3 regions of the Arthrobacter caoxuetaonis genome follow, and region 1 is predicted to be linked to each of the others. Evidence: riboswitches for the same ligand, from Rfam matches in the RefSeq annotation. Region 1 holds a riboswitch; each other region holds the start of a gene.
What was found. A riboswitch is a leader RNA that binds a small molecule or an ion and turns the genes downstream of it on or off. The one in region 1 is predicted to bind S-adenosylmethionine.
Positions count from the first base shown of each region.

Region 2: another riboswitch for S-adenosylmethionine. It lies ahead of NF551_RS09245 (flavin reductase family protein); the one in region 1 lies ahead of NF551_RS01000 (methionine ABC transporter ATP-binding protein).
Region 3: another riboswitch for S-adenosylmethionine. It lies ahead of NF551_RS05555 (bifunctional o-acetylhomoserine/o-acetylserine sulfhydrylase); the one in region 1 lies ahead of NF551_RS01000 (methionine ABC transporter ATP-binding protein).

Region 1 is NZ_CP099466.1:189,869-195,483, reverse strand. It holds gene NF551_RS01005 (methionine ABC transporter permease) at 1-465, opposite strand, end outside; gene NF551_RS01000 (methionine ABC transporter ATP-binding protein) at 458-1,249, opposite strand; SAM riboswitch class I at 1,346-1,448, opposite strand; gene NF551_RS00995 (SAP domain-containing protein) at 1,489-2,103, shown strand; gene NF551_RS00990 (CoA-binding protein) at 2,100-2,516, opposite strand; gene NF551_RS00985 (alpha/beta fold hydrolase) at 2,600-3,373, opposite strand; gene NF551_RS00980 (TetR/AcrR family transcriptional regulator) at 3,526-4,233, shown strand; gene NF551_RS00975 (SDR family NAD(P)-dependent oxidoreductase) at 4,217-4,966, shown strand; gene NF551_RS00970 (hypothetical protein) at 5,019-5,381, opposite strand; gene NF551_RS00965 (LLM class flavin-dependent oxidoreductase) at 5,417-5,615, opposite strand, start outside.
Region 2 is NZ_CP099466.1:2,024,448-2,030,062, forward strand. It holds gene NF551_RS09230 (PhzF family phenazine biosynthesis protein) at 1-595, opposite strand, end outside; gene NF551_RS09235 (MFS transporter) at 648-1,016, shown strand; partial or broken gene NF551_RS09240 (MFS transporter) at 1,056-1,361, shown strand; SAM riboswitch class IV at 1,462-1,581, shown strand; gene NF551_RS09245 (flavin reductase family protein) at 1,630-2,136, shown strand; gene NF551_RS09250 (ATP-binding protein) at 2,224-3,342, shown strand; gene aspS (aspartate--tRNA ligase) at 3,416-5,209, opposite strand; gene NF551_RS09260 (APC family permease) at 5,337-5,615, shown strand, end outside.
Region 3 is NZ_CP099466.1:1,231,132-1,236,746, reverse strand. It holds gene NF551_RS05555 (bifunctional o-acetylhomoserine/o-acetylserine sulfhydrylase) at 1-1,060, opposite strand, end outside; SAM riboswitch class IV at 1,128-1,245, opposite strand; gene NF551_RS05550 (VOC family protein) at 1,392-2,033, shown strand; gene NF551_RS05545 (hypothetical protein) at 2,601-3,326, shown strand; gene NF551_RS05540 (glycoside hydrolase family 2 protein) at 3,453-5,297, opposite strand; gene NF551_RS05535 (CPBP family intramembrane glutamic endopeptidase) at 5,304-5,615, opposite strand, start outside.

The DNA.
Region 1 (5,615 bases):
GATGGTGACGGAGCTGATCAGGGCCGGACGCGCTTCGACCAGCAGGACATCGCGGACGATCTGCCCGCGGGTGGCTCCCATGGACCGGGCGGCCTCCACCACGCCGCCGCCGAGAGCGGTGATGTTCTGTTCCACGAACCGGGCGAAGTAGGGGATGGCGTTGATGGTCAGCGGCACGATTACCGCCGCGGTGCCGATGGTGGTGCCCACCACGAACCGGGTGAACGGAATGATGGCGATCAGCAGGATCAGGAACGGAAAGGACCGGACCAGGTTGACCAGTGAATCCAGCACCCGGTGAAGCCGGGGTTTGTGGACCAGTCCGTCCGGTCCCAGGGCGAAGAGCAGGACTCCCAGCGGGGTTCCGATCAGAACTGCCAGCGGAATGGCGACGACGAGCATGGTTCCGGTCTGGCCCAGTGCCGCGAGCAGTTCGGGCCAGACTTCGGCAATGCGCTCAAGCAACGCGGGCTCCTTCCCGGCGGGCAGCCCGGTCCAGGGTGATCTCGTCGGAGATCAGGTACCGTCCGATCGAGGTGGCCGGGGTGAACCCGGGCCGGACGAGCTCCGTGAGCGCAAACTGTTCCACGACCCGTCCCTCCTCCATGACGGCCACGTTGTCCGCAATGGCCTTGATGACGTTCATTTCGTGCGTCACCACCACGATCGTGATGCCGAACCGCGCGTTGACGTCGGAAAGGTACTGCAGCACGGACGCGGTGGTGCGGGGGTCGACGGCGGAGGTCGGCTCATCGCACAGCAGCACCTTGGGCCGGGTGGCCAGGGCCCGGGCGATGGCAACCCGCTGCTTCTGCCCGCCGGAGAGCTTGGCCGGGTAGGTTCCTGCCTTCTCCGAGAGGTCGACGACGGCGAGCGCCTCCAGTGCGCGGCGCCGGCGCTCGGCAGCGTTCTTCACTCCCGCGAATTTCAGCGAGAGCTCCACGTTCTGCGCGGCCGTGCGGTTGTTCAGCAGGTTGAAGTGCTGGAAGATCATCCCGATCTCATGCCGTGCTGCGCGCAGCTCGGCATCCGCCAGGCCGGTCAGGTCCGTTCCGTCGACCAGGACCCGGCCCGAGGTGGGACGTTCCAGGAGGTTGATGTTGCGCAGCAGCGTGGATTTGCCCGCACCGGAAAACCCGATGATGCCCTGGATGCTGCCTTTGGGGATGTCCAGGGACACGTTGTCCACGGCGGTGAAACTGGATCCGCCGGTGTCAAAAACGGTCGAAACATTCTCGATCCGGATCATGCTCTCCTCCTTCAGGTTGTGAAGGCGCGCGCCGCGGAGTCCACAGCTTCAGCGCGCCGGAGCACGTTTGAAGGGGACCAAAAGATAGCGGGTGCTTCTCCATCGGTCCTGGCGGTAGCACCCCTCTGCTCCGAATGAATTACGGAAGGGGTTGCTGCGGCGTCACGGAGCCAGGTCTCTCAGCCGCTCTGGATGGTTACGGGTTCATGCTGACCGCTGGCGGGAGCCCGCGCAATGTTGTGACCGCACATGACGCAGTGCGTCCGTGCGTGACGTGCATCACCTGGGTCACCAAGAGTTTTCCGTCTACGGCGCGGGATCTCAGCGAGACGGAGTTCCTCCGCTGGTATTGGCTGAAGGAGGAATTGCAGGGCTTCGCCCGGGCAAACGGCCTCAGCGCTGCCGGCTCAAAGGCCACTGTCAGCTCACGCGTCGCGGCTTGCCTGGCCGGACGGCCCCGGACCGAAGCGCCCGCCCGCCCACCGCGCCGGCCTGCGCCGCTGGTCCCGCCGCTGACGATTCATACGGTGGTTCCTGCCGGGCATCCGTGCAGCCAGGTGCTCCGGGAGTTCTTCGTCAATGCGCTGGGACCCGGTTTCCGGTTTGATGCGCCCATGCGGGCGTTCTTCGCCGGCAATGACGGCACTGCGACGCTCGCCGCGGCACTGGATCACTGGCATGCCACCCGGTCAGGGGATGCCCGGCCAATCGGGCCGCAGTTTGAGCTCAACCGGTTCTCCCGGGACTGGCACGCCTCCCACCCCGGCGGCACCCGGGACCAGATGCTCACGGCGTGGAAAACCCACCGTTCACTGCCGGTGGACCTGCGCCCGGCCGGTCCGGCGGGGCCTTAGAGCCCGAAGCGTCCCGCTTCAATGACGGGGCAGGTATCCATGACGACGTCGAGCCCCGCTTCGGCGGCGCGCTGGGCGGCCGCCTCATCCACGACGCCGAGCTGCAGCCAGACGGCCTTGGCACCGATATCGATGGCCTGGTCCACAATGTCCCCCACCCGGGCCGAATTCACGAAACAGTCGACGACGTCGATCTGGCCCGGGATCTCGGCCAGCCTGGTGTAGCCCTTATTGCCGAAGACGTCGTCGCCCGCCAGGTTCACCGGGACGATCTCCATCCCCAGCGAGTCCTGGACAAATCTGGAGACGCCGACTGCCGGACGCAGCGGATTGTTCGAGAGACCTACCACTGCCCAGCGTCCCTTGGATGAGAGCAGGCGGGATATAACCTCGGGATCATTGCGGTGTGCCATTCTGGCCCTCCCTCCGGTTGGAACTCAACGGGTCTACAGCGTACGCGCCGTCCTGCGACGGGTCGATCAGGCGTCCGCGGCCTTTATTCCAGGAAGTCGTTGACCGCCTCGGCAAGCACTGCATCGTCCAGTCCGTGCCAGGATCCCTCGAGCAACTGGAAAGAACCCTCCGGGAGGATTTCGGCCGTCTCGCGGGCCCAGCCCTGCAGCCGGGCATCGCTGCCGCTGCTGGCCAGCACCAGGACCGGAACATGAATGCCGGTGAGGGATTGGATGTCGGTTTCCAGCATGAGGGTGAGATCGTAGGAGATGGTGTGCGCCGCCGGCTCGAAAGGTGAGGGTTCGGATTGCTCGATGAGTTCCTCCGGAACACCGATGGACTCCTGGAACAGGCGCACGGCTCCCGCCCGGTCCTCGGCGTCGATCAGGGCTTCAAGCTGCGGCCGGATGTCAGGCCCTGCCGCGCCTTCCTGGGAGAGCGGCGGTTCGACGGCAATGACGCTGGAGACAACCGCTGATTCCGAAGCGGCGCGGAGGGCAAGGATCGCTCCCGAGGAGGTTCCCAGCAGGTCCGCCGATCCACCCGCGGCCTGCACGACGGCCAGCAGGTCATCCACCTCGGATTCGGGGGTGTATTCCTCCCCGTCCCCGCTTTCGCCCTTACCCCTGCGGTCATACGTGTAGACGGTGTGGCCCTCTGCCAGCAGTTCGGCAACCCCGGCCAGGCCGGAGGTGGTCCGGTCCATCATGATGGGATCCACCACCACCAGCGGCGGACCCTGGCCGTGACGTTCCCAGGCGATGGGCGTTCCGTCCGCGGACAGTACGCGTCCCGATGCGTCAGCTGCTGGATCCATGGGATTCTCCTTCGCTGGGGCGGGCCGCCGTCGGCCCTGCCTCCACCGTAGGAGCGCGTGCAGGCTGGGTCAATGCTCCTAAAGATACGGTCATCAAGCGCTCGTGCAGGCCTTGAGGTATACACTGTAAACACGCTACGGAAGGGACGGTCGTGCCCCACAAGCAACCGCAACCACTGAACGCCGCCGCCATCACGGAAGCCGGCGTCCGGATTGCCGACGCCGACGGCCTGGACGGCGTCTCGATGCGCCGGGTCGCCGCCGAGTTCGGGGTCTCCGCAATGGCACTTTACCGCCATGTGGCTGACCGGCGGGCCCTGTTGCTGCTCATGGCCGACGCTGCCGCCCGCGACTATGAACTGCTCCCCACCCCGAACGCCGCCTGGCAGGAGATGCTCCAGCACATGGCCGATGCCCAGTGGCGTGCATTCCAGGCACATCCGTGGCTGCTGCGCATCATCCTGACGCCGCGGCGGCTGGTGAACGTGGCAACACCCGAAGAGATCGAGCTGCTGCTCTCCCGGCTGCGGAAGGCAGGACTAACCAGCGAGCAGGGCTTCGATTGCCTGCTGGGCGTTTCTGCCGCCGTCATCGGCACCGCTTCCATTACCGCTGCAGCTCTCACGGGCCCCGAGCGCACCGGAACGGAACGCGACCAGCGCTGGGGTGACGACGCCGTCGCCCCCTACCCGCAGGCCTTGGGTTTCCGGGACCAGGGCATCAGCTACGCCGCGTCGCGCCGCTCCTTGGATTTCCTCGTAGCGAACTTCATCGCCGGGGTTGAACAATCCCTCACCCACCCGCCGGATTCCGAAAGGGCACCGGCATTACGGAAGGAAGACCATGCAACTGCAAAATAAGACCGCGATCATCACGGGCGGCGCCGGAGGGATCGGGCAGGGAATCGTCCGCCGCTTCCTGGCCGAAGGGGCTAAGGTTGCCGTCGTCGACATTGACCAGGCGCAGGGAGACAAGCTCCTGGCTGAACTCGATGGCCAGGGCGACGTTATTTTCATTGCCAAGGACATTTCCAAGGAGGAGAGCACCAAGGAGATCGTGGCGGAGACCGTGGAGCGCTTTGGCGGCCTGGATGTCCTGGTCAACAACGCGCATGCTTCCAAGCAGGCTCCGATTATGGAGACTACGCAGGAGATGTGGGACCTGTCCTTCAATACCGGGACCATGGCCACGTTCCACCTGATGCGCGCTGCCTATCCAGAGCTGAAGAAGACCCGTGGAAGCATCATCAACTTTGCCTCCGGTGCGGGCATGAAGGGCCTTCCCAACCAGGTCACCTACGCCGCCGCGAAGGAAGCCATCCGCGCCATTTCACGCACGGCGGCCAACGAATGGGCCAAGGACGGCATCCGCGTCAACGTGGTCTCCCCGATCGCGCTCACCCCGGGCATCGCCCAGTGGAGCCAGGCGTTCCCGGAGGCCTTCCAGGAAGTGGTGGACGGCATTCCCCTGGGCCGTCTGGGCGATCCGGAGACGGACATCGCTCCGATCGTGGTGTTCCTGGCCAGCGAACAGTCCCAGTACATGACCGGCCAGACGCTGATGGCCGACGGCGGCTCGATCAAGATCTACTAGATCCTGCCGGCAGGAAGCGGCGGCTGCGTGCCGCCGCTTCCTGCTGTCCTGGCTAGAGCTCCGCAGCCACGGCGTTCAGCACCTCGGTGACGTCGGCCTTGCCCTGCCCGTAGTCGAAGATGGTGGTCGGAACGTGGGGTGTACTGGTGGCCACCACCCGTGTGGTTGCAGCGTCCACCGGCTCGAAGGTGAGCACAATGTCTTCGCCGAACGTCTTCCACGTGGTTCCCGCCACCAGCTCTGCCCGCTCCTGCCAGATCCCGGTGAGGGTCATCCGTGGAAGCCTCACCCCGGCCCGTTCGACGGCAGGAGGGAGCGCCGAGACAGGCGCCGCGACCACCATTTCCCCGCGGGCCCGGGCGCGCTTGGAGGTGACGTTCAGACTGAGAGCTTTGGTGTTCCCCGCATTTGTCATGCGCACGAGCCTAACGGAACCCCCGCAGGGCCGGCCTAGCGGCGGACCGCAGGGTCCAGCCGGAACCGCGCGCCGCGGTGGTCCTCCGGAAGCTTGTCACCTGCACCGAAGAGCTTCTGGCGCAGGGTTCCGGGGGCATACTCCGTAGGGTACGCGCCGCGCTTCTGCAGCTCGGGCACCACGAACTCGACGACGTCCTCGAAGGTTCCGGGCGTGACCGCGTAAGCCAGGTTG
Region 2 (5,615 bases), 1.7 Mb from region 1:
TCTCCGCCGATTCGGGCTGCGGGCCTATAACCCCCACCCGGAGGCCGCCAATCGCTGCATGGTCCGGCGTCAGCGACAGCACCGTTTCGGCGTCAGGGAGCAGCAGTCCCAGCCAGCCCGGACCGTTGTCCACCCACTGGTGGCCCTTGACCTGGTCCGGCCGCAGGCCCAGGGCGGCTGTGACCCTGGCCAGAATGTCCTCTTCCACGGGTCCGGTGCGGATCAGGCGGGGCGCCGCGAACGCAGCGAGGCCGGCATTGACGCGCAGGGGAACCAGGCCGATTCCACATTCCTGGACCACGAGGCCCGGTTTCATCGGGGTGTTTCCCGCTTCCGTCCAGGCGTGGCAGGTGCCCAGCGTAGGGTGCCCGGCAAACGGTATCTCCCCTCCGGGCGTGAAGATCCGGACCCGGTAGTCAGCCTCGTCCTGGATGGCCGGGAGCACGAAGGTCGTCTCCGACAGATTCGTCCAGCGGGCAAACTGCTGCATCTGCTCGTCGTCGAGGCCCTCCCCGTCCAGCACTACGGCAAGCGGGTTGCCCTGGTACGGCTTGTTGCCGAAGACGTCTACCTGTTTGAACCAGCGTTGTCTCATGCGGACACTGTAATGGCTGGCCGGGGCGGCACCGTTCCCATTCCCGTGTCCGTTGCTGGCTAGGATCGGCGCGGAAGCGATCGGGATCCTGGTCGCGGCCGAACTCCTTGTGTCGGTTGCCGCCCGTCCGGCAGCGGGCTGGCTGGCGGATAAGCGCCCGAGGACCGTCACCGCGGCGTCCGGCGCCCTGCTCTATGCCGTGAGCTGTCTCGGCTACACGCTGGCCGGTTCCTTGTCCGTTGCCTTCGGCGCAGCGATCCTCGGCGGTGTGGGCGGGGCCCTCTTCTGGGTGTCCATCCGCGCCCTTGCCGCAGAGTTCCCGGACCGTGACTCAGGTTCCATGGCTGGCCTGCTCTCTTCCGAAGCGTTTGGTCGTGCTGCTTTGCGCTCCGCGCAGGCGTCCGACGTCGCCGGAAGATGATCCCGGGCCGGTCCAGGACGCGCCGCCGCGCTCTGGGTACTCACCAGCGTTTCCTGGGCACTGCTGCTGCCGATGTACGGGGAAGTCGCCGCGGAACTGAACCCGCGCCGCCTCGGCCGGGCGATGAGCATCCTAGGAAACGCGGGCCTGCTCGGCGCGGCCATTGGTTCGCTGCTGGCGGGCTTCGTCTACGCCGGGGGCTCCTGGCTGGCAGCCTGCCTGGTCTTCGCTGCAGTTCTGCTGGCTGGAGGTGTGCTGGGACCGTTGGCGCTGGCGAAGATGGGCGTCCGGGACCGTCCCGGTTCGGCCGCGGCGGACACATCCCTGGAGCTGCTGCCGGAATAGCGCGCGCCCTAAGACAGCCCGTTACGAACTGTTGCGGCGTGTGTACGCCTCACAGCGCGGGTTTGCGCGCGGGATACCGCGCCCCTAGATTGGTAGCCAGAATCAAGAGTTCCAGCCAGAGGCCCTGGCCGGCTGGACGGCAACCCTCTCGCCGTAGCGGGGTGCTCCAGGTGACGATTCGGCCGTTCCGGTGGATCTCCCGGTCCGGCAAGTACAGCGCCGCATCCGGCTCCTTGCCGCAGGCTGCGCGTCAGGCAGAGGAATCTTCATGGCACTCGAAACCGATCTCCAGCCAAATGCACTGCGCCAGGCCTTTGGGCGCTTCCCGTCCGGAATCGCAGCACTCTGCGCCGAAGTTGACGGCGCCCCGCAGGGAATCGTGGCCTCCTCCTTTACTGTCGGGGTCTCCATGGATCCGCCCCTGGTGATGTTCGCCGTGCAGAACACCTCCCGTACCTGGCCGGTACTGCGTTCGGCGGGCCGGATCGGAGTCTCCGTCCTGGGTTCCGGGCACGACGGCGTCTGCCGCCAGATCGCTTCCCGCGACGGCGACCGCTTTGCCGGACTCGATCTGCACAACGCCGGTTCCGGCGCCCTGTTCCTCGACGAGGCAGCGCTCTGGTTGGAGACATCGGTGGAGAATGAGGTCCCGGCCGGGGACCACGCCGTCGTCCTGCTTCGGGTTCACGGCTATTCCGCCCACGGGGATGCCTATGAGCCGCTGGTCTTCCACGGTTCGGCGTTCCGCAATCTGGCTGTCCCTGCCTTCGCCTGACCAGCCTCAAACTCACAGAACTCATATAGACTCATCGAGCCCGCGCAAACTCACAAAGCACACAGCGACTCACAGGAGTCTGTCCGCATGGAAAACCCGTTCCGACCTTCCGCCGGGGCCACTCCCCCGCAAATCCTGGGACGGGAGGGCGTGCTGGATGAGTTCCAGTACGGACTCCGTTTGGGGTCCGGCGCCCCCGGCCTGCTGACGATCTTTACCGGTGCACGGGGCATCGGCAAGACCGTCATGCTCGGCGCCGCACATGACCTGGCCCGCGAAAGCGGCTGGGCTGTCATCTCCGAGACCGCCACGCCGGGATTCGTCGGCCGCATTGGCGAATCGATGCGCCGCCTGGCCGAGGAACTGGGGGACGGGCCCAAGACCCGCCGCATCACCGCCCTCGCAGCTGCCGGTTTCAGCATTACGACCCAGCTGCCGCCCGAACGGCAGGTCGCGTGGCGCGGTGTCGGGGAGGAACTGTTGACCCTCCTGGACGAACACCGCACCGGCCTCATCATCAGCGTGGACGAGATCCACGCCGCTGACCGAAGCGAGCTCGCGCAGCTTGCCGCCAGCGTGCAGCATTTCATCCAGGCCCGGCTGCCGATCGGACTGGTCTTCGCGGGGCTGCCAGCGGCAGTTTCGGATCTGCTGAACGAGGGCGTGGCGACGTTCCTGCGTCGGGCCGACAAGATCGACCTGCATGCCGCTGCTGTGCGGGAGGTTGAAGAGTCCTTTGCTTCGACCTTTGCCGGCGCCGACTTCCAGATCAGCCCCGATCTGGTGAGCCGTGCCGCACAGGCGACCGGCGGCTATCCGTTCCTGATCCAGCTGGTGGGCTACTTCCTCTGGCGGGAGGCGGAGACGCAGGCCGGCCACCTCGGAACGGATGCCGTCCAGCGGGCCATAGACGCAGCCCACCGGCGCAACGCGCGCACCGTCATTGAGGCAGCCCTGGCGACGGCGTCGGCCAAGGACCGGGAATTTCTCTCAGCCATGGCGGTGGATGACGGCCCGTCCCTGGCCGGCGACATCGGCCGCCGCCTTGGCGCGAAAACCAACCTGGTGGCCAACTACCGGTCCCGGCTGCTGGCAGCCGGACTTATCGAGTCCACCGGACACGGCAAAGTGGACTTCGCCATCCCGGGCCTGCGGCAGCACCTGCGCCGTCAGGCGGGCATGAGCGCTCCACCCGCCGAACCCTAAAAAGCACAGACGCTTAAAGCACAGAGCCCGGCCGCCTAAGTGGCGGCCGGGCCCTTATGCAGGCTGGGTCGGGCTAGGAAGCGGGAGCCTCGGCCGGCTTGTCCTGCTTCTTCTCCGGCTTGAAGTCGACGCCGGCTTCCTTGCGCTGCTGGGCACTGATCGGCGCCGGAGCGGAGGTCAGCGGATCGTAGCCGCCGCCGGACTTCGGGAAGGCGATGACGTCGCGGATCGAGTCGGCGCCGGCCAGCAGGGCCACCACACGGTCCCAGCCGAAGGCGATGCCGCCGTGCGGCGGAGCGCCGTACTTGAAGCCTTCGAGCAGGAAGCCGAACTGCTCCTGGGCGGTCTCCTCGGAGATGCCCATGACCTTGAACACGCGTTCCTGCACATCGCGCTGGTGGATACGGATGGAACCGCCGCCGATCTCATTGCCGTTGCAGACAATGTCGTAGGCGTAGGCCAGGGCCGAGCCGGGATCCGTATCGAAGGTGTCCATGAACTCGGGCTTCGGGGAGGTGAAGGCGTGGTGCACCGCAGTCCACTCGCCTTCGCCTGCGGCGACGTCACCGGCGGCAACGGCCGCGGCGGCGGGCTCGAACATCGGGGCGTCAACGATCCAGACGAAAGCCCAGTCCTTCGGATCGATGAGGCCGGTGCGGTGGCCGATTTCAACACGGGCAGCGCCAAGCAGGGCCCGCGCCGAGGACGCGTCGCCGGCGGCGAAGAAGATGCAGTCGCCGGGCTTGGCGCCGACCTTCTCTGCCAGGTTTTCGCGCTCGAAGTCGGTGAGGTTCTTGGCGACCGGTCCGGTGAGGGTTCCGTCTTCCTGAACCAGGACGTAGGCCAGGCCCTTGGCACCGCGCTGCTTGGCCCATTCCTGCCAGGCATCGAGGGTGCGGCGGGCCTGCGAGGCACCGCCGGGCATGACCACGGCGCCGACGTAGGGTGCCTGGAAGACGCGGAAGGTGGTGTCCTTGAAGAACTCGGTGAGCTCGGTCAGTTCCAGGCCGAAGCGCAGGTCCGGCTTGTCCGAACCGTAGCGGGCCATGGCGTCGGCGTAGGTCATCCGGGCGATCGGGGTCTGGATCTCGACGCCGATCAGCTTCCAGAGTGCCTTCACGATCTGCTCGCCGAGGGCAATGATGTCATTCTCTTCGACGAAGCTCGCTTCGATATCCAGCTGGGTGAACTCCGGCTGGCGGTCGGCGCGGAAGTCCTCGTCGCGGTAGCAGCGGGCAATCTGGTAGTACTTCTCGAAGCCGCCTACCTGCAGGAGCTGCTTGAACAGCTGCGGGGACTGCGGCAGCGCGTACCAGGAACCGGGTGCCAGGCGCGCAGGCACCACGAAGTCGCGGGCGCCTTCCGGGGTGGAACGGGTCAGGGTGGGGGTTTCGATTTCGACGAAGCCCTCGCCGTGCAGCAGTTCGCGGGCTACGCGGTTGGCCTCGGAGCGCAGGCGCATCGCGGCGGCCGGGGCCGGGCGGCGCAGGTCAAGGTACCGGTGGCGCAGGCGTGCCTCTTCGCCGACCTCCACGTGCTCGTCGATCTGGAACGGCAGCGGATCGGAGGTGTTCAGGATGACGACGTCGTCGGCAATGACCTCCACCTCGCCGGTGGCCAGGGCAGGGTTCTCGTTGCCTTCGGGGCGGCGCTCGACCTTGCCGGTGATCTGCAGGACGTACTCATTGCGCAGGCCGTGGAAGACGTCCTCTTCACGGACAACAACCTGGGCGACACCGGAGGCATCACGCAGGTCGAGGAAGGCCACGCCTCCGTGGTCCCGGCGGCGGGCTACCCAGCCGGCCAGGGTGACGGTCTGTCCAATATGCTCGGCCCTCAGGGAACCAAGGGCATGTGTGCGCAGCACAGCAGTCCTTTCAACTTCGATTGGTTGCGGAAACCACCTGTTTCCGCCCATTGTGAGTAGAGATCTTCTTTGAGTTTACCGGTGATACCTTCTGTTCCCGGCCAAGGGCAGACTGATCGGAGGATGAGTGTCCGGCAACGCTGCCATGCACCGCCCGCTGGGCGGCTTCGACGCGACGACTGCCGGCATCGGATCCATCGTGGGCGCCGGAGTCTTCGTCGTCTTCCCCGCGGCCGTGGCTGCGGACGGCGGCCCGCTGGCGTTACCGCTGGCGATCGCCGCCGTCGTCGCCTATGCGTGCGGCGTCGCGATTTTCCAGATCAGCGCGGCGCTGGATGAGGGCCAGGCCAATTACGACGACGGCGGCACCCGGGCGGCGCGGGTCATCCTTGGCCCCACTGCGGCT
Region 3 (5,615 bases), 1.0 Mb from region 1:
AGGACACGATCGCACCGGTGCCGCGCGGCCCGTACTTGCGCCCGCGTTCGTACCACGGGCTGGACTCCAGGCCTGCGTACGCGACGGAAAGGACGTCGTCGTGCGCCTCCAGCCATTCCGCGACGGCGACGGCGTTCTCCACGTGCCGCTCCAGCCGGAGGCTGAGGGTTTCCAGGCCCTGGCCGATCAGGAAAGCGTTGAACGGAGATACTGCCGAGCCGAGGTCGCGCAGCAGCTGGACCCGTGCCTTGAGGATGAACGCCAGGTTGGCGCCCAGTGCACCGTTGACCCCGAGGTCCCGGGCATACACCAGGCCGTTGTAGCTCTCATCAGGGGTGTTGAAGCCGGGGAACTTTTCCGGATCGGCGGCAAAGTCGAAGTTGCCGGAGTCCACGATCACGCCGGCCATCGCGGTGCCGTGCCCGCCGAGATACTTGGTGGCGGAGTGCACCACGATGTCCGCTCCCCATTCGATGGGACGGATGAGATACGGGGTGGACAGGGTGTTGTCCACGATCAGGGGAATGCCCGCCTCATGCGCGACAGCGGAGAGTCCTTCCAGGTCCAGGACGTCTTGGCGCGGATTGGAGACGACTTCACCGAAGAAGGCCTTGGTGTTGGGCTGTACGGCTTCGCGCCACTGGTCCAGGTTGTCCGGGTCGGCGACGAAGGTGACGTCGATGCCGAACTTCTTCAGCGTGTGCTTGAAGAGGTTATAGGTTCCGCCGTACAGGCTGGGGCTGGCCACAATGTGGTCCCCTGCCTGGGCCAGGTTGAGGATCGCATAGGTTTCCGCGGCCTGCCCGGAGGCAAGCAGCAAGGCCCCAACACCTCCTTCCAGGGAGGCGATGCGGTTCTCCACTGCTTCCTGCGTGGGGTTGCCGATCCGGGTGTAGATCGGAGCCAGCTCTGCGAGCGCAAAACGGTTCGCTGCAGCTTCCGCGCTGGGGAAAACGAAGGACGTCGTTTGGTAGATGGGAAGGGCACGGGCGCCGGTGGTGGCGTCGGGCTCCTGTCCTGCATGGATCTGGCGGGTTTCGAATGACCAGTTGGCAGACATGTTGCTCCCTTAATGACCAGGGGCCCCACAGGTACCGATGCCGGAAGAACTCCGGTACCAGACGTGTGGCCCGCGCTTGCCGGACACCCTTTGTGGTGTCCAGCCAGGTCTTCACCCGGGGCACCCCACCGCGGTTGGAGGGTTGCCGGCCAGCAAGCCGGGGCTATCTGCTGGCACTCATGACCTGTACCTATAGAACCAACGGAGCCGGAGTTGCGCAACCCATATGACGCAGCGTGAATCCGGGAAAAATCCGCTGATCCAGATACCTTTTGCCGAGCTAAGGCTTGCCTTGGTCGAGACACAGGTCACAACGTGCCAAGATGTTCGCATGCGCCTGGATCATGTTTCTTATGCCTGCGAATCCGACGGCCTGCTGGCCACCACGGAACGTATTGCTTCTGCCCTTGGAACCGACTTCGTCAAGGGCGGGGTGCACCCCCGCTTTGGCACCCGGAACATGATCATTCCGCTGGCTAACCACCAGTATCTGGAAGTGGTTGAGGTCCTGAACCATCCCGCTTCCGACAAGGCACCCTTCGGCCAGGCCGTCCGTGCACGCTCCGAGGCAGGCGGCGGCTGGATGGGATGGTGCGTCGCCGTGGAGGACCTCGCACCCTTCGAAGAACGGCTCGGCCGCTCCGCCGTCCCCGGAAACCGCAAGTTCCCCGACGGCCAGGAACTGACCTGGCAGCAGATCGGCATCAATGGCCTGATCGCCGACCCGCAGGTCCCGTACATGCTCCGCTGGGATGAGGACAAGGCGGACCTGCACCCCTCCCGTGCCTTTGCCGGCACGGTCTCCCTTGAATCCCTCACGATTGCCGGCTCCGCCCAGCGCGTCACCGAGTGGCTCGGCCAGCCGGTGGAGAAGCCGCTCGACGGCCTTGACGTCACCTGGGTCTCCCCCAAGGGAACCCCCGGCATCATGTCTGTGACGTTCGGGACTGACAAGGGTCTCGTCGAGATCTAGGTTCCGCTGCTTCGAGGTCCGTCTGGGGCGTCGAGGCCGGATTCGTGTGTTTCGAGGCCGGGATTTCACTGCGTTTCGGGGTTTCGCTGCACTATGTCCCCCAAAACACTGTACTCGGGGAAAACGCTGCACCCTGTGACACGATTTCGCTGCGTTCCGGGTCTTTCTGGCCATCCGGGGAAAATACTGCTTGGCGCCGTGCCCAGATTCTCCCCTAACGGACGATTCCGCCCTCAACGCAGTCTTTCTGCCGATGACCACCTGCTGCTAAGGCCTGACCTTTTCCACAGATCAGCAACTGGTTCCCGCGGTTGACCCGCAGCATTCGAAGCTGGATCCATGTGCGCAAACCTGCTTTACTCCGTCGATGCCGATCGTGATGGGCCCGGACGCCGTTCCCTTGCGCTTCGGTGCACCACGGGTGAGCTGGTCCGGATCAGGCCCGGTGTCTATTTGGATGGACAGTCCTGGGCGGGGCTTAGCCCCTGGGAGCGCGAGCGCCTGAGACTTGCGGCGGCCGTACAATCCGGAAGGACTCGACGGGTCCTCATCCAGCAGTCGGCGGCAGTGATCTGGGGAATTCCGACGATCGGAACGCCGCTTGAGGTCATGCTGCTGGCTTTGCCTCCCGTCAACGGCCACCGCCGCGGTGACCTCCGCTGGGCTCGAAGACGCCTGTTGGAGCCGCTGACTACGGTCGACGGACTGCCCGTCACTTCCAAGGCACAAACCGTCCTTGATATGGCTGCCTACCTGCCTTTCGAGCAAGCAGTTCCGGCAATGGACCACGTCATCCGCCCCGACCGGCGGCGAGGTCTCCAGGCCCTGGAGAAGGACGCCCTGCGGCAGCTGGCGCAGGGCCTGCCTACACAGGCCAAGCGTGTGAGAGCGATGCGCGTCATCACGTTCGCCGATGAGAGGTCCGAATCTCCCGGCGAGTCCTATTCCCGCGCCGTCATCCACCGCAATGGCTTCCCCGCTCCGGAGCTGCAGCAGAGTTTTCATTCTCCTGGCGGACGTCTGCTTGGACGCACGGATTTCTTCTGGAAGCAGCAGGAACTCGTTGGCGAATTCGACGGCGCAGTGAAGTACGGAAAGACTCAGACAGATGGCGGGACTCAGCCCGAACATGCCTTGCTGCAGGAAAAGCGGCGCGAGGACGCAATCCGGGCCACAGGCGTAGGGTTTCTCCGCTGGAGCTGGTCCGAGGTGTTCAAACCCGCGGGCGCCCCGGACGGTCTGGTCCAGGCGTTACTCCGAGCCGGCCTTCCACAACTGCGCCCACGCGCCTAGACAGGCTGGCGCGAGGACGCAATCCGGGCCACAGGCGTAGGGTTTCTCCGCTGGAGCTGGTCCGAGGTGTTCAAACCCGCGGGCGCCCCGGCCGGCCTGGTCCAGGCATCACTCCGGCTCTCAGGTTCACAAAGCCGACCCAGCCGCCAAAAGCTCAGAGTTCAGTTCACGGACGACGGCCGGATCCACCTTCAGCACCCGGCGGTCGTAGGTGAGCAGGCCGTTGACCTCATCCTCGACGTCGGTGAGCTGGGTGTAGACGCTGGCAGCGAGGCCTTGGCTGACGGCGGGAAGGATCTGGGTCCGGTGCAAGTTGGAGTAGGCATGGGCGAGCTCTTCGGACGTGCGGAGGGTCTTGCCATAGCCGAAGACCTTGCTGTTCCAGGTGTGCCCGTCCAGCGGAAGGCTGAAGCCGCCGTACTCGGAAAGCACGATCGCCCTGGGGTCTCGCTGCCAGCGCTTCCGGATGTGGAACGGCACGGCATAGACGTGGAGGCTCTTGGCGTCTCCCGCTCCCTGGTCGTGCCAGCCGCTGGCGTGGTCGATGCAGCGGGTAGGGTCCAGTGCGCCCAGCTCGGCGGCGATCGCAGCGGCGTCGAACTGTCCCCAGCCTTCATTGAACGGGACCCAGAGCGCGATGCTGGGCACGCTGCGAAGCAGGTCAACCGTCTCCCGCATTTCTCGCCGGAACGATTCCCGCCCCGCGGCATCACTGCGGCCGAACTTCGCATACCGCCGGTCGCTCCGGCTCCCCCGGCCGGGCAGCGGAACCCATTCCTGTGCCCTGCCGTCACCTTCCCCGCCGTTGACCAGGTCCTGCCAGACGAGCATCCCCAGGCGGTCGCAGTGGTGGTACCAGCGCAGCGGTTCGATCTTGATGTGTTTGCGCAGCATGGTGAAGCCCAGGTCTTTGGCTGTCTGGATGTCGTGGACCATGGCCGCGTCCGACGGCGCCGTGTACAGCCCGTCGGGCCAGTACCCCTGGTCCAGCAGTCCGGCGTGGAAATACGGCCGCCCGTTGAGCAGCAGGCGCTGGTGTCCGTCCGGGCCGGCTCCGCGGCCAAAGGTGCGCAGGCCGAAGTAGCTCTCGACGGCGTCGTCCCCCAGCGTCACGCCCACCGAATAAAGGAAGGGATCCTCAGGGCTCCAGGGCCTCGGCTCCGGGATCGCCAGCTGAAGCGGCTCTCCGGGAGCGGCAGACCCTCGGGCAACCTCGGTGCCTGCGGCCGTCACGGTAATTTCCGCTCTGTCCCCGGGGCCCGAACCGCCGGCCCCGGAACCGCCGGCCAGCACCGTCAGCTCCACCCCGTCCAAGGTAGCCAGCGGCGTGATGACGACGTCCTGAATCCACCGTGCCGGAACGGTTTCCAGCCAGACCGTCTGCCAGATTCCGGACTGGGCGGTGTACCAGATCCCGCCGCGCTCGAGTTTCTGCTTGCCGCGGGACGCACCGTTGGTATCCGAGGCGTCCAGCACCCGGACCACGAGTTCCTGCTCCGTCTCCCCGGGAAGGAGGCAGTCGGTGATGTCGAGGGTGAACGGCAGGTAGCCGCCGTCGTGCCCGCCGGCTTCGCGGCCGTTGACCGTCACGGTGCAGGACTGGTCTACGGCGCCGAAATGCAGCAGCACACGCTCGCCGTGCCCAGGCTGCGGCAGGGCGAAGGTGCGGCGGTACCAGAGAGCCTGGCCGGGCAGCAGTTGGCGGCAGACGCCGGAAAGCGGCGCTTCGGGCGAAAAGGGCACCAGGATTTTCCCTTCCCACGCGGCGGGTCGCCTCCCCACGCCCGGGTGCTGCCCCACACCGGGACGCGCCCCCGCACCGGACTCCTCCGGAAAACTCTTCGGCGTAAACGCGTAGTCCCAGCGGCCGTTGAGGTTTATCCAGCTGCTCCGCACCAGCTGTGGGCGGGGATACTCGGGCAGGACATTCTCAGGATCCAGGGCTTCGCCCCAGACGGTGCTCAATGCCATACGGCGCTAATCTCCAATTCCAATGGCGGAACCGAACAGGGCAAAGCCCACGAATCCGGCTATGTCGACAAGGGCGTGCGCAATCACCAGCGGCATCACGCGCTTGGTCTTGTAATAGGCGTACCCAAACAGCAGCCCCATCAGGAAGTTTCCGATTCCCGGACCAATCCCCTGGTAGAGGTGGTAGCTGGCTCGGATCAGCGCGCTGGTGAGGATCATCGCCGGAACCGACCAGCCCAGCGCCCGAAGCCTGGTGAATAAGTAACCCACCACAATGACCTCTTCCAGCACGGCGTGCCGCAGGGCGGAGAGGATCAG